Regions from separate parts of the Thermoleptolyngbya sp. M55_K2018_002 genome, predicted to be linked through region 1. Evidence: riboswitches for the same ligand, from Rfam matches in the RefSeq annotation. Region 1 holds a riboswitch; the other holds the start of a gene.
What was found. Region 1 has a riboswitch for thiamine pyrophosphate ahead of IGS51_RS01185 (Na+/proline symporter). Riboswitches for the same ligand answer to the same signal wherever they lie in the genome.

Region 1 (5,380 bases):
CTCAGCCCCGGCGGTGGCTTTGCGGCTGGCGTGGCAGGCGGCACGGCTATTGGACTGGTGGCGATCACATCCTCTTCCGAACTGATGCAGGGCATCTATCAGCGCTGGCACACCGCCCGCTGGGAAAAAGTCTCGGTGATGATTTTTATCGTGCTAGCCGTGATGACGCTGGTGGGCCTCGAACTGCCGCACGGCGAACTGGGCAGCCTAGTCAGCGGCGGCGTGATTCCCATTCTGAATATTTTGGTGGCGCTAAAGGTGGCGCTGGGTTCCTGGGCGGTGATCCTCGTGTTTATCCGCTATCGAGGGTTGCTGTAGTCAAAGCTTAGGGTTGACCGCAGGGGATTCACAGTCCAGCCAGCAAGATGAGCCTGCCAACACAAGCAGAGAGCCGATCCCAGGTTCAGAATCGACTCTCTGCCACAACTCTAGTCCGAATTTTTGGCTCAACCCCCACCCATGACTCCTTCATTGCCGAAGCGCGGCTCGACACTGGCCACTTTGGGAAAGGGCGATCGCCCACTTTTGAGGAACACACTGGGTCAACGCAGACGATGCGGCTTCTGAAACCTTAGTGACCTGAAACCCCAGTCACCTGAAACCCCAGTCACCTGAAACCCTGGTCACTTGAAACCTTAGTCGATGGAAACTGCTTGCACATCGACAGGCGTGTCCGCAGACGCAACCTGCTCAGAATCCACCACTTCTTTCTTATTTTTCACGCGCTCGATTAGCAGTTGAGAAACTTCTGTGAACAGCAGCGTGATAATAATCGCGTCATCAATTTGACCAATGATAGGAATGAAATCGGGCGCGATATCGAACGGCATGACGATGTAAGCAATCGTGCCTAAGATAATCCACCAGCGATATTTGGGATTGCGAATGACATCGCGATACCAGTCGTAGAGGTTTTGCAGAGGGAACGCCATCGGGAATGTCCTTTACTCAACATTTTCATTCTGCGAGATTGTGCCTGCGCTGTAGAGTGGGAAAAACCGTCTGAGTTGGGATAGGAACCCCACCCACTCTTGGTCTAGCTCTTTGGGAGGATGTGTTCCAAATTTCAGTATCTTACGCTACAAAATGAAAGTTTATTCGATATGATTAGAGGAGAGCCAATCAGCCTGTTTGAACGCTGAAACGGCTGCCCCCCAAGGCACAAAAAAAGATTCGCACATGCCCTTGCTGCCCAAGTTGGCCATACTTGGCTGCTTCAAGCATGGTGACAGGTTTGGATGTGCCTCCTGATCGTTGATTTACCAGGAGGTTCGCAATGCGAAATCTAAAATCTGACTGCTCCAGTTTGCTTGCTTCTGATGCTTCACTTCGAGATCGCCTGCCCGTGACCGTGGGCGATCGCCATGAGCTAGGCTCCATCCGCCATCCTGCCTTGCCGCGCCATCTGCATCCCAACTATCAGCACTGGCAGTGGCTCAGCCGCTGAGCCTGATTCGCAAATCAGGACCGTAAGCTGAACAATGCTAGCGGGCGATCGCTCCTATTCCAGTCCTTCCAGTAGCTCCGTCGGGTCGATGCCGCGCTGCCGCAGTTGCTCCAGGAGTCTCTGGGTGCGCTGGCGCTCGGCAGCGAGTTCTGCGGCCGCGTCTTGGAGCCGCTGTTCTGCCTGGGCTGCGCGTTCTTCGGGCGTGGGATAGCGATCGCCCGCTTCAGAATACCAGTACGGCCATTCCCGCGTGATACCCAGGTATGTACCGCGATCGCGCCCTAGCCCCAGCCCAATTTCCGGCATCCACAGTGGATTGTCGCGCTGGAGCGTGTACACACCGTCTTGCAGGCGGTAGATTTCTAGCGGCGGTTTGCGGCGGCGGCGCGTGGAATAAACGGCGTAGTATTTCACGCCCATCTCAGCATAGAAGGCTTTTTTGCTGCTGTACTCGCCCCGATACTTGCGCGAGACAACCTCCAGCACCAGCACTGGAACAATGTTCTGCTCCTCCCACAGCACATAGCTAAGGCGCAATTCTTCGTCTACAATCCGCTCTACGCCCAGGCTCAAGAAGCCGTCAGGGACGATGGCTGGCTCCTCTGGGTCGTAGTAGATGCCCATGTCTACGCCAAAAAACCAGTCCTGCCGATCGGCCCAGATCTGGGCCAGGATTGCTTTCAACAAACCGGGCATCAGGCCCTGGAGTTCGTTATCCACGGGCGTTTCGTCGGAGTCGGGCAGTTCTTCGGACGAGGGCAGACAGAGGCGCGGGTCGTAGAACTTGAGCATGGCAGCCGGAGTGAGAGCAACAGCGCGAGGGGCTTGAGAGTCGGTGACTTGATTCTAGCGGCTGGGAAACAGTTGCTCAATGGTAGAATGCTTCTCAAGCTAGGGGTGCTTGCCCTGTCTGAATCAAGACATGAATCAAGACAGAGCAGGCTGAGATTACACCCTTGGAACCTGAGACTGGGTTATGCCAGCGGAGGGAAGCGAGGCTTGCATCGACGACATCCGAAGGGTTGGCAGAACTAGCAGAATAGGGGAGTGAAATTAGGGAAGTGAAATAGGTGGGGGCGATCGCCCTCTAACCCTACCCCAAGCTGCCCTCCAATCTGTTCACGTCACTGTTCGCGATCGCGTCTTCAGCGTCAGTCCAGCCAATTCGCGCAAGCATCCGAGTTGCATTCACGAGGGCTTGCGTAAGTCCTGGCAAAAACCTGTAAGGACGGACTAGATTCAGCGACACTCGCTTGCAAACAAGCTGCGACAATCCCCAAGACCAAACCAGCCTCTAGCGACTTTACCGAACAATTCCCAGAGGAGGGTTTGAGCATGTCGGTTCAATCTGTGGCGCTGTTGGTGACGCTGGCAACGGCGGGCGGGTTTGCCCTGCTGGGGCTGGTGCGGGCCAGCCAGCAGACGATGAATTTGGAAGATTACATGGTCAGCCGAAATCGGTTTGGCCCGTGGATGTCCTTTGCCACCGTCGTTGCGTCGGCGCTGGGTGTGTGGATTTTGTTTAGCCCGCCCCAGGTAGGAGCCAGCAGCGGCATTGCGGGCATTGTGGGCTACTGTCTGGGGTCGGCGGCTCCCCTGGCGCTGTTCACCCAAATTGGCCCGCGCCTGCGCCGGATCTTGCCCCAGGGTCACTCCCTCAACGAGTTTGTGCTGTATCGCTTCGGCAATGCGATGTATCTGCTGGCGCTGGGGGTGATTGTGTTTTATATGTTTATCTACCTGGCGGCGGAACTGACGGCGATCGCCAAAGCGGTGCAAATCCTGGCAGACGTGCCCCTCGGCTGGACGGCGCTGGTGGTTATTGCCGCAACGTTTCTCTACACCACCTACGGCGGCTTGGGCGCGACCATCTTCACCGACGCGATTCAGTTTGCGGTGATGGTGCCGCTGCTACTGGTCAGCTTTCTCGTAGCGCTGGCGGCAATGGGCGGCTGGGAAGCGGCGCTGCAACCCGTGCGGCTGAATGCGCCCCAGCTGCTCTCGCTGGGCAACGTGGACGGCATCAAGTTTGGCGCAACGCTGGTGCTGGCAATTGTTGCTGCTGAGGTGTTTAACCAGGCAAACTGGCAGCGGGTCTACGCCAGCCGCACCGACAAGACGGTACAGCAGGCGTTTCTGGGGTCCGCGGTGATTACGCTGCCGCTGTTGATGATAGCGGGAGCGCTGGGGCTGCTGGCGGCCAGCTTGGGCTTCACGGACGATCGCGCCTTCTTTTCTCTGTTGCAGCAGCTTTCTTTGCCCCTCTGGTTCACGGTGCTGGTGCTGGTGCTGGCGCTGGCGCTGGTCATGAGTACGCTGTCTTCGCTGCTGAATGGCATTGCCAGCGTGTTTACCATTGACCTGATTCGCCTGTTCCCGCAAATGCAGACCAGCGGGCTGCTGCGGGCTTCGCGGCTGCTAACGGTGGCGGTGGGGCTGCCCGCGATCGCCATTGCGGCACGGGGCTTCGACGTGCTGTACCTGTTCCTGCTGGCGGATCTGGTCTGCGCTGGGGCTGTGTTTCCGGTGATTTGGGGACTTTATTCCCGTCGTCTGACTGGGCAAACTGCCTTTTTCAGCGCTCTCGCGGGCATTGGCGCAGGGGCCCTGTTCTTCCCCAAGCCCGATTTTTCACCCTGGAACGGTCTACCCTTTGCAGGCGACCTGCTGGTGAGCTTTGCTGTGGCGATCGCCGTTTCCGCTGGGATTGCTCTCGTCGGAAGTGCGATCGCCGACCGTCGCCAGCAATTTGACTTTGCCACCCTGGGCGATCGTAGCCGCGCCTACGCCGCTCCTGCGCCCAATCAGATTAGCATCGGAAAGTAAGCAGCGGGGCGACGGAACGCCAACTCCAACCCTCGTCGCCGCCTCCCTCTCTCCCCTTGCCTGACATGGACTGGAACCTAATCATTGACCTCTGCATCGGCATCGGCCTCAGCGCGGCTGCGGGCTTTCGGCTGCTGGTTCCGTTTTTGGTGCTGAGCATGGCGGCGCTGTTTGGGCATTTTCCGGTTGCGCCCGATTTGCAGTGGGTAGACTCGTTCCCAGCGCTGCTCACGCTGGGCGTGGCGGTGCTGGTGGAGGTGATTGCCTACTTTGTGCCGTGGCTGGATACGCTGCTAGATTTGGTGGCGTTTCCTGCGTCGATTATTGCGGGGACGCTGCTGACGGCGGCGTTTTCGAGCGGGCTAGACCCGTTTTTGCGGTGGAGTTTGGCGATTTTGGCGGGGGGCGGCGCGGCGGGCGCAATGCGGGGGCTGTCGGGGTTTTCGCGGCAGTTGACCACAATCTTCACAGGCGGACTGGCGAATTTTTTGATTACGTCGCTGGAAATCCTGATTGCGGTAGTGCTGTCGGTGCTGGCGATCGCCCTTCCTGGCGCAGCGATCGGCTTCCTCCTGGGGCTGTTGGGGCTATTGGGGCGGCTGTGGTTGCGAGTCCGAACCGGACTGCTGGGACAGCCCGTAGCGGAATCACCCGCGCCCGCCGCCGACGCGCCGCCCCCGCCATCTCCCCCTGTCTGAACTTCTACTTGAGCGTCTGCCTGAACTTCTACCTGAGCGTCCTCAGTTGCGCCAGCCTAGAACACCAGAATATTTGCTGCGGCGATCGCCACGCCTGCGGGTAGCTGAGCAATCTGCACCTGGGGAGCGCTGCCGCTGCCGTCGGGGTCAAAGAACAGGTTGCCCGTGCTGCGGTCATAAATGAAGCGATCGCCCTCTCGCACTGCCCGCGTCCCCTGGCGTAGGAGTGTTGTGGGCAGGGTTGTAGGCAGTGTTGTAGGCAATGTCCCTGCTAGATCTGCCAGACCAAACTCCGCAGCGGGAACCAGCAGCACATCCTCTCCGGGGCGAAAGTCGATCAGCGTGTCCAGTCCGCCACTGCGCGTGGTGGAGAGATCAAAGGAATCGCGCCCGGTGCCGCCAGTCAGCG
Region 2 (5,380 bases), on a different contig from region 1:
GCAGGCAGATTGACCGAGTGGCAACCATAGAATAGAAAGGTTAAGGCGAAGCCGTTGATTCAGATTCTAAAAACGCGCTTTGTCCATAGAGATTATAAACGTCAACTCTCCTCACCCATTCCGACATTTCTACACTTGCCACACTCATGACGCAAACCCAGCGCGATTCGCAAAGCGACCCCTACGAGAATTGCCTCACCGCTCCCGCCGCCACCAAACTGCCGCCTTTGGAAACGGGCGACCACCTTTCGCGGGCCGAGTTTGAGCGGCGCTATGAAGCAATGCCCCATCTCAAAAAAGCTGAACTAATCGAAGGAGTCGTCTACGTGCCCGCTGCCCTCCGCTTTAAGAGTCATGGTAAACCCCATGCTCAGATGATGCTTTGGCTTTCTACCTATTGGCTTGCCACACCTGCCGTAGAAGTGGCAGATGCTCCAACCGTGCGGATCGACCTAGACAACGAACCCCAGCCCGACATCGTGCTGCTGATTGACCCGGCTGCGGGCGGACAGTCCCGCCTTAGCGAAGATGACTATATAGAGGGCGCACCAGAATTGATCGTGGAAATTGCTGCCAGCAGCGCCTCCATCGATCTCCACACCAAAAAGCAAGTCTATCGCCGCAGCGGCGTTCAAGAATATATTGTGTGGCGGAGCTTAGAAAACGGGCTGGACTGGTTCTATTTGAACGAAGGCGAATATCTTGTGCTGCCGCCCGATGCCGACGGCTTCCTTCGCAGCCGCATCTTTCCGGGGCTGTGGCTGGATGTGGCGGCGCTCTGTGGGGGAGACATGACGCAGGTGATGCAGGGATTGCAGGCCGGCATCCAGTCTTCCGCCCATGCCGAGTTTGTGCAGCAGTTGGCGGCGCGGCGCAGCGGGAAGCTTTAGGAGAGGAGTCTCTGGAGTCTCTACTTTTAGGAAATGCTGCTTCAGGAAATGCTGCTTTAGGAAACGCTGCGCCAGGAAGCCCCACTAGGGAACCACATGGACTGGCGTACCAACCTGCACCATCTCAAACAGGGCAACCACGTCATCGTTGTACATGCGGATGCAGCCGTGGGAGGCGGCGCGTCCGATGGTTTCCTCGTTGGGAGTGCCATGAAAGCCGATGGTGTTTTTGCCGTCTGTCCAGAAGCCGATCCAGCGGACTCCCAGCGGGTTGCCGTTTCCCGGCGGCACGATCTCGCCTGTAAACGGATGCTGCCAAGTGGGATGCTCCACCATGCTGATGACCTCGTAGCGGCCCGTGGGCGTTTCCCAGCCCGCCCGCCCCACGGCAATGCGAAAGCTGGTTTTCACTCGCTCGTCTTGATACACATACACGCGGCGATCGCTCAGATCGACCACCAGCGACACGGGCGATCGCCCTTCTGGTTCTGGCACGAACGGCTCAGCGGCTCCCAGCGCAGGCACGTCAGGCCAAGTGACGGCGGGCGCGATGGGGAGGGCGCTGGGCGGCGGCGAGACAGGCGCTACGACAGGTTCAGTTCGCAGCGACCCCCACTCGACCAAGCTCCCCGGATTGGCGATCGCCGGACGTAGCCCCACCAGACCTACCATTGCCGGAGAAACCAGCCCCGCCGCAAACTGTATTGCTAACCGCCTCGCTGATCGCCTTGCTAATTGCCGAACGCCACGCACCAGCACCACCGCCTCCCCACGCAAAAGCTGAGCCTAGTATAGCCCAGGGGTTGGGGATGGAAAGTCCTAGAGGGTGGGCGCAGGAGAGACACAACGCCAACCCTCCGTCTCCTTCATCGCCCTACCGCAGGCTCCTTCGCGAGGAATTTTTCCAACTCCGTCAGCGCTTCCGCATCCACCTTGGTCTGCATGGGGCAGAACTTTGGCCCGCACATCGAGCAAAACTCAGCAGTTTTGTAGATATCGGCGGGCAGGGTTTCGTCGTGATACTCGCGGGCGCGTTCTGGATCGAGCGACAGTTCAAACTGGCGATTCCAGTCGAAGTGGTAGCGGGCGCGAGATAGCTCATCGTCGCGATCGCGGGCATGGGGTCGATGGCGGGCAACATCGGCAGCATGAGCAGCAATTTTGTAGGCAATCAGCCCGTTTCGCACGTCTTCGGCATTGGGCAGCCCCAGGTGTTCCTTGGGTGTGACGTAGCAGAGCATCGCGGTGCCGTGCCATCCGGCGATCGCCGCTCCAATCGCCGAGGTGATGTGGTCGTATCCGGGTGCAATATCCGTCACGAGCGGCCCCAATACGTAAAACGGTGCTTCGGAGCATTCCTCCATCTGCTTTTTCACGTTGAATTCGATTTGATCCATTGGGACATGACCTGGGCCTTCAACCATCACCTGCACGTCCGATTCCCATGCTTTGCGCGTGAGACGACCAAGCGTTTTCAGTTCCGCAAGCTGGGCCGCATCGGAGGCATCGTGCAGGCAGCCCGGCCGCAGCGAGTCGCCCAGACTAAAGGACACATCGTACTTTTTGAAAATCTCGATAATGTCTTGGAAGTGCGTGTAAAGCGGGTTTTGCTGGTGGTGGGCCAGCATCCAGCGGGCGATGATGCCGCCGCCGCGAGAGACGATTCCCGTGAGGCGATCGCGCACCAGCGGCAAATGCTCAATCAAAATTCCCGCATGAATCGTCATGTAGTCCACACCCTGTTGCGCGTGCGTCTCGATGACGTGCAAAAAGTCGTCGGGGGTCAGCTTTTCAATATTGCCGTGGACGCTCTCCAGCGCTTGATAAATCGGCACCGTGCCGATGGGCACAGGCGACGCAGCGATAATCGCCGATCGGATGGCATCCAAATCGCCCCCGCCCGTAGACAAGTCCATCACCGTGTCTGCACCGTATTTCACCGCCAGTTTCAGCTTGTCCACTTCTTCCTGCAAGCTGGAAGAATTCGGCGACGCGCCGATATTTGCGTTCACCTTGCAGCGGGTGGCAATGCCAATCCCCATCGGCTCCAGATTCACATGATTGATATTGGCAGGGATGATCAGCCGTCCCCGCGCCACTTCCGAGCGAATCAGTTCCACAGGCAACTGCTCGCGCTCAGCCACAAACTGCATTTCTTCCGTCACAACGCCTTGTCGAGCAAAGTGCATTTGAGACACGTTGCTCTGTCCGCGTCGCTTGGCGACCCAGGATGCTCTCATATTTAGTTCCTCAGATAAACAGCTTCCCTCCGCTGGTGCTAACCAGTCTCAGGTTCTCAGGGTGTAATCTCAGCCTGAACCGCTCAGGCACCCCTAGCTGCGTTTGTTATACCATCCCTGGCAGGAGAATCCAAGAAACCGATTGCAAAATAGAGGAATTCTTTGCAAAACGTTCGATCGCAGGTGTTCAGTCCTAGTCGCGTCTAGTTCTGGTCGCCTAGTTCTGGTCGCCTAATTCTGTTTACCTAATTCTGTTCACCCAACTGGGCTTGCTCCATGCTGTCCAGCAGCGGGCTATTCCGCAAAATGGAAGGTTGCGCCAGCCGTTGACTGTCTGCCACAAGGACTGTGCCTTCGCCAGCCTCATCTCCACCACAGGCAACGGCCCGCAGTTTGGCATAAAACGCCGACGCTTCGATGCGGGGAATAATCGGCACGTACTGATGGATTGGGTTCTGGGCCACGCTGCCCCGTCCCCACCAGCCGAAAGCGTCTTCGTTCCCGGTTGGGTCTGGCTGATCTTCGGTTGTTGCAGCCACGTTGCTCGGCTCCGAAGCCTCTTGAGGGGTTAACGGAGGGACTGATTGGAGGTTTGGTTGAGGGTCTAGTTGAGCGTCTGAACCTGAGGGGTCTGCGATCGACTCAGACTGATCCGCAGGCAGTTCAGCAGGCAGTTCAGAGTTTGCAAGTTCAGATTCGCTGGGTGGGGCGATCGCCTTATCCACAGAACCAGGTTCATCCGATGCAGACTCCGAAGAAAATACAGAGTCCGAAGAAAATACAGAGGTGGATTGGTTTTGGCGAGCAGGCGTTTGAGAAGCGGTTGATTGAGAAACCGATGATTGAGAAATAGTAGCACTGGCTGAGGGAGCCACCGAAAACCCGCCGAATCGACCGCTCACCACTCGTTCAAAATCTGGCGTGTAGTGGGGAATGGGCTGTCCCCGCCGCCGCCACACGGCCAAGATTTGCCCCACTGATACGGCTCGGTAGCGTCCTTGATACAGCGCTTCTACGATGGCTGCCCGAATCCAGTGTGCCGGGTGGTTGACCGCCCAATAGCTCACCAAATAGTCTGCCGCGAAGCCGTCCATGTCAAACCCGTAGCCGTTGAGCAGTGCAACGGCATCCAGAATGGCGGGGTCGCGGGCTGGATGAGTCATAACGCTTAGTATCGTCGGGAAATCCGTCAGTATCAGGATTTTGGCTTGCTTACACCATATCCCAAGAAATGAAATGCTGCATCTATCTTGCAATAGTCGGCAATGATATCGACGGAGACCGTTGCCTTTGCGACTGTTTTTGCAACTGTTTTTGCGACTGTTCTAGAGGGACGGGTCTACTGACGGAGCTCCGATATCTGCACCTACGATACCTGCACCTACGGCAGTTGCCAGATCTGGCAGCCAGGGCAAATCCGTGACACCCGGATCAAGGCCCAACTGTGACAGCAGCGTGGTGATCTGTCCCCGGTGGTGCGTTTGATGGTTAAACAGATGCACCACGAGTGTCCAAGTCGGCAGCGTATGCGCTTTGCCATCAGCCTTACTGTGAAATGTGAAGGGTTGTGCCAGCCAGTCGGCTGTAATCCTCTGAACCCAGATCAGAATTTCCTTATCGCACTGTTCCCGTGCCTGTCGCAGTTCGTCAAAATTCTCATAAAGGTCTTGCCCAATTGCCAAACCCGTCAGAGGTTGATGGGTAAACCGTCTTAGCCAAGCGCGATCGCCATACAGCAGATGATTCAGCGTGCCGTGAATAGACTTGAAAAACGCGCCCCGATCTTGACGGCGATCGCCATCAGACAGATCAGCGCACAGGGCGTACAGCCTACGGTTCATCCACTGGTTGTATTTCGCCATTGTTTGGCAATAGTCTACATCAATCATGTAGCGCCCTCCCACAAGCTTGAACGCCGCCTTTATGCTAGCGAACTCAGCGGCAGCGAAGAGCGCAAGGCGATCGCCCTCCCATGACAGCAGGAGAAAACCGAACCTGAGAAGGGTTTACATTTGTTAACTTTAGCGTTACATTTATTTACATAAGGTTTTTAGGAGATTTGCCATGAGAGGCGTTGTTACCGAAGAGCAGGGCAGACAAAATATCTACGCTGTTGAGCCGCAGATGTATGTGGATAGCGAGGTGCGGACTGGCTTTACGGAATATGCAGAAAAGCTAAATGGTCGGCTGGCGATGATTGGCTTTGTGTCGATGCTGCTGCTGGAAGTGTTTACCCATCAGGGATTAGTG

Region 2: linked by a shared signal. The riboswitch ahead of thiC (phosphomethylpyrimidine synthase) and the one ahead of IGS51_RS01185 (Na+/proline symporter) in region 1 are both predicted to bind thiamine pyrophosphate.

Annotation. Positions count from the first base shown of each region.
Region 1 is NZ_DVEA01000026.1:1,465-6,844, forward strand. Features, by position in the region: gene IGS51_RS01160 (Na(+)/H(+) antiporter subunit B) at 1-318, shown strand, start outside; gene IGS51_RS01165 (hypothetical protein) at 366-575, shown strand; gene IGS51_RS01170 (YkvA family protein) at 636-932, opposite strand; gene IGS51_RS01175 (hypothetical protein) at 1,277-1,447, shown strand; gene IGS51_RS01180 (Uma2 family endonuclease) at 1,502-2,239, opposite strand; TPP riboswitch at 2,331-2,455, shown strand; gene IGS51_RS01185 (Na+/proline symporter) at 2,783-4,273, shown strand; gene IGS51_RS01190 (DUF4126 domain-containing protein) at 4,339-4,971, shown strand; partial or broken gene IGS51_RS01195 (hypothetical protein) at 5,028-5,380, opposite strand, start outside.
Region 2 is NZ_DVEA01000013.1:3,083-8,462, reverse strand. Features, by position in the region: gene IGS51_RS00565 (Uma2 family endonuclease) at 147-890, shown strand; gene IGS51_RS00560 (L,D-transpeptidase) at 975-1,667, opposite strand; gene thiC (phosphomethylpyrimidine synthase) at 1,757-3,130, opposite strand; TPP riboswitch at 3,138-3,235, opposite strand; gene IGS51_RS00550 (hypothetical protein) at 3,376-4,293, opposite strand; gene IGS51_RS00545 (DinB family protein) at 4,456-5,019, opposite strand; gene IGS51_RS00540 (chlorophyll a/b-binding protein) at 5,195-5,380, shown strand, end outside.